2 regions of the Kitasatospora sp. RG8 genome follow, and region 1 is predicted to be linked to the other one. Evidence: riboswitches for the same ligand, from Rfam matches in the RefSeq annotation. Region 1 holds a riboswitch; the other holds the start of a gene.
The links. A riboswitch is a leader RNA that binds a small molecule or an ion and turns the genes downstream of it on or off. The one in region 1 is predicted to bind glycine.

Region 1 (2,192 bases):
CGCGATCGCGAACGGCATCCCCGGCGCCTGCTGGAGGAACACCTCCTGCGAGGAGAAGACCGGCACGTACGGCTCCCCGCCCAGCTCCACGGTCGGCAGGTTCAGCGCCTGGCCCTGCGGGTCGGCCCCGGCCGGCAGCGGGATCCACACCTGGCTGCGGGCGAGCACCTCGAACACCCGCGGCGTGGCGCCCGGATCGCCGAGCGCGGCGGTGAGCACCTGCTCCAGCTCGTTGGCAGGCCATCCGCCGCCGGGCGGCACCGAGTCCGGACCGCCCCACCCCTGCTGCTGCTCCACCGGGTACCCCATGCGCCCCTTGTACCGCCTCACTGGCTCGTCGACGCGTGCAGCCTAGCGGGCCGCCCGGGGCCCCTCTCCCGCACGGGCGCCGGACGTGCCATGATGTCCGCGGCTCCGCGTTCTCGCCGGGCCGCCCCCTAACTCCATACCGGCCGCTCGAACCCGCGCGGGAGAGTCCGGAGTGCCGCCGACGGCGGCAGGACCGGCGCCGAAGGAGCAAGTCCTCCCCGGAATCTCTCAGGCACCCCTACCGCACGGATTAGGCACATCTGGAAAGCGGCGCACGGCCCGGTCGCGCGCCCACCCACGGTGCAAGCCGCCATGCTGTCCTGTTAGCTGTAAAGAGCTGCGGGCCCGCGTGCGGTGAAGCTCTCAGGTACGACGACAGATGGGGAGACCCAGCCGCCGCATGCCCGCGCGCAGGTCAGGTCCCTCTCCGAGCGGGACCGGTCCGGCGTGCGCACCCCTGAGTGCCCAGACCGAGGAGTTCCAGGCCATGTCGTCCCTCCGCCTCACCGCGCTCGACGCGCTGCACCGCAGCCTCGGCGCCACCATGACCGACTTCGCGGGCTGGGACATGCCGCTGCGTTACGGGAGCGAGCGCGAGGAGCACCTCGCCGTCCGCACCAAGGCCGGTCTCTTCGACCTCTCCCACATGGGCGAGATCACCGTCACCGGCCCGCAGGCCGGCGAGATGCTGGACCACGCGCTGGTCGGCTTCGTCTCCGCGCTCGGCGTGCTGCGCGCCCGCTACACCATGATCTGCGCCGAGGACGGCGGCATCCTGGACGACCTGATCGTCTACCGCCTGCGCGAGGACGCCTTCCTGGTCGTCGCCAACGCCTCCAACGCCCAGCTGGTGCTGGACGAGCTGATCGCCCGGGCCAAGGGCTACGACGCCGTCGTCACCGACGACCGCGACACCTACGCGCTGATCGCCGTCCAGGGCCCCGAGGCCACCGCGATCCTCACCGCCACCACCGAGGCCGACCTGCCCGGCCTGAAGTACTACGCGATCCTCCCGGCCCAGGTCGCCGGCCGCGACGTGCTGCTCGCCCGCACCGGCTACACCGGCGAGGACGGCTTCGAGATCTTCTGCAACCCCGGCGACGCCGAGCAGATCTGGCAGGCGCTGACCGAGGCCGGCGCCGACCGCGGCCTCGTCCCCTGCGGCCTCTCCTGCCGCGACACGCTGCGCCTGGAAGCCGGCATGCCGCTGTACGGGCACGAGCTCTCCACCGACCTGACCCCGTTCGACGCCGGTCTCGGCCGCGTCGTCCGCTTCGACAAGACCACCAACGAGGGTGCGTTCGTCGGCCGCAAGGCGCTGGAGAAGGCCGCCGCCGAGGCCGAGGCCAACCCGCCGCGGGTGCTGGTCGGCCTGGTCTCCGAGGGCAAGCGCGTGCCGCGCGCCGAGTACACGGTGGTCTCCGCCGACGGCGCCCCGATCGGCCGGATCACCTCCGGCGCGCCCTCCCCCACCCTGGGCAAGCCGATCGCGATCGCCTACGTGGACGCGGCGCACGCCGCCCCCGGCACCACCGTCGCGGTGGACGTCCGCGGCAAGCACGAGCCGGTCCAGGTCGTGGCGCTGCCCTTCTACAAGCGCGCCCGCTGACCCCTCCCCGCCGCTTCCCCCCTCCGCTTCCCCCGCCGAGGCGTGCCCGGCCGCCGGGCCGCTTCGTCGTACCCGCTTCCCATCCTGGAGAATGACGCCATGAGCAACCCCACGCACCTGCAGTACACCAAGGAGCACGAGTGGCTGACCGCCGCCGAGGACGGTGTCTCCACGGTCGGCATCACCGCCCACGCGGCCGACGCCCTCGGTGACATCGTCTACGTGCAGCTGCCCGAGGTCGGCGAGACCGTGACCGCGGGTGAGACCTGTGGCG
Region 2 (2,192 bases), on a different contig from region 1:
CGGCCGAGTGGAAGGCGAGCGGCTTGGGTGCCGGTGCCGGTGCCGGTGCCGGTGCCGCGGCGGCGGGTTGGTCCGCGGACTTCGACGCCGGGGCCGCTGCTGCTGCGGCGGCTACCGTGCCCGCCGCTGCCGCCGTGCCCGCCGCCGTGCCCGCCGTCGGGGCCGCGGGTTGGGCCGCCGCGGGCGGGACGGAGCCGAAGTCCAGGTCGGCCGGCTCGGAGCCGGAGCCGTCGCCCGCCGACGGGCGCCCGTCCACCGGGGTGTCCAGCCCGTAGTAGCGGTAGAGCTGGAGCTCCTGGGCCGGTGACAGGTGCTGGCCAACGCCGAAGTCCGGCGACTCCTTCACCAGCGACTTGTCGTACGGAACCCGCAGCTCGTCGCCGGAGAACTCGCTCGTGGTCAGGGGGACGAAGGCGTCCCGGCCGAAGATGCCGGTCCGGACGGCGGCCCACTCGGGCTGTCCGGTGGCGTCGTCCAGGTACACCTCGTCGACCGTGCCGATCTTGTCTCCGTTGCGGTCGACCGCCTTGTGGCCGATGAGGTCCCGGGGGTCGATATCGGTCTGCACTCTTTCCTCCAGTGCGCTGCGCCTGCGGGACTCCCGCAGGCCGGCGGCCGGCCCGCCCGTCCCATCCGCCACTTCACACCAAAAGCCATGAACCGGACAGCCGCGACCGGGGCGGGGCCGGACGGGCCCGGTGGTGCGCCGTCCGGGTCACGGGCGAAGTCCCGGAGTGACCTGACGCACCCGTGATCGAAGGGCCTCCCGCTGGTACCCTGGGCGCGACCGCCGAGCCCGCTCGGGAGAGTCCCCGACAGTGAAAACCACTGGTCGGGGCGCCGAAGGAGCAACTCCTCCCCGGAATCTCTCAGGCATCCGTACCGTGTGGGATAGGTCACTCTGGAAAGCAGGGCAGGACTGCGGGCGAGGGAGCCGGCGGCCACCACCCTCACCGACGGTGCAAGCCGGCGGCGCGCCCACCGCGTGCCGCGCGGGTGAAGCTCTCAGGTCCCGATGACAGAGGGGGAGGCCTGTCGGGTCCGCCCGCCCAGGCCCGTCCGCTGTTGTCCGCAGCGGCGGAAGCCGTACGGGCGTGCGTACCCCCGCCGGTCCGTGACCAGGAGGCCTCGACCACCATGAACGCCCAGCCGAACGCGGGACGCCCCACCGGCGCCTCGACCCTCACCGAGCTTGAGCTGGCCAGCCCCTTCGAGAACCGCCACATCGGCCCCGACGCCGCCGCGCAGGAGAAGATGCTGGCGCAGGTCGGCTACGGCTCGCTGGACGAGCTCGCCGCCACCGCCGTGCCCGAGGCGATCCGCTCCATCACCGCCCTGGACCTGCCCGGCGGCCGCAGCGAGGCACAGGTCCTCGCCGAGCTGCGCGAGCTGGCCGGCCGCAACCAGGTGCTCCAGCCGATGATCGGCCTGGGCTACTACGGCACCTTCACCCCGCCGGTGATCCTGCGCAACGTCCTGGAGAACCCGGCCTGGTACACCGCCTACACGCCGTACCAGCCGGAGATCTCGCAGGGCCGCCTGGAGGCGCTGCTCAACTTCCAGACCCTGGTCTCGGACCTGACCGGTCTGCCCACCTCCGGCTCCTCGCTGCTGGACGAGGGCACCGCGGCCGCCGAGGCGATGGCGCTGGCCCGCCGCGTCACCAAGGTCAAGGGCGGTGTCTTCCTGGTCGACGCCGAGACCCTCCCGCAGACGATCGCGGTGATCGAGACCCGTGCCGAGCCGACCGGTGTCGAGGTCGTCGTCGCCGACCTCTCCGCGGGCATCCCCGCCGAGATCGCCGAGCGCGGCGTCTTCGGCGTGCTGCTCCAGTACCCGGGTGCCACCGGTGTGGTCCGCGACCTCACCCCCGTCATCGAGCAGGCCCACGGCCTCGGCGCGATCGTCGCCGTCGCCGCCGACCTGCTGGCGCTGACCCTGCTGAAGTCCCCGGGCTCGCTCGGCGCCGACATCGCCTGCGGTACCTCGCAGCGCTTCGGTGTGCCGATGGGCTTCGGCGGCCCGCACGCCGGCTACCTGTCGGTGCGTGCCGAGTACGCCCGCTCGCTGCCCGGCCGCCTGGTCGGCGTCTCCGTCGACGTCGACGGCAACCGCGCCTACCGCCTGGCGCTGCAGACCCGCGAGCAGCACATCCGCCGCGAGAAGGCCACCAGCAACATCTGCACCGCCCA

Region 2: another riboswitch for glycine. It lies ahead of gcvP (aminomethyl-transferring glycine dehydrogenase); the one in region 1 lies ahead of gcvT (glycine cleavage system aminomethyltransferase GcvT).

What each region holds. Positions count from the first base shown of each region.
Region 1 is NZ_JAGIYX010000004.1:345,357-347,548, reverse strand. It holds gene J5Y04_RS09130 (enhanced serine sensitivity protein SseB) at 1-309, opposite strand, end outside; glycine riboswitch at 458-563, shown strand; gene gcvT (glycine cleavage system aminomethyltransferase GcvT) at 797-1,918, shown strand; gene gcvH (glycine cleavage system protein GcvH) at 2,018-2,192, shown strand, end outside.
Region 2 is NZ_JAGIYX010000008.1:277,996-280,187, reverse strand. It holds gene J5Y04_RS43970 (YsnF/AvaK domain-containing protein) at 1-205, opposite strand, end outside; partial or broken gene J5Y04_RS41770 (PRC-barrel domain-containing protein) at 188-568, opposite strand; glycine riboswitch at 792-895, shown strand; gene gcvP (aminomethyl-transferring glycine dehydrogenase) at 1,138-2,192, shown strand, end outside.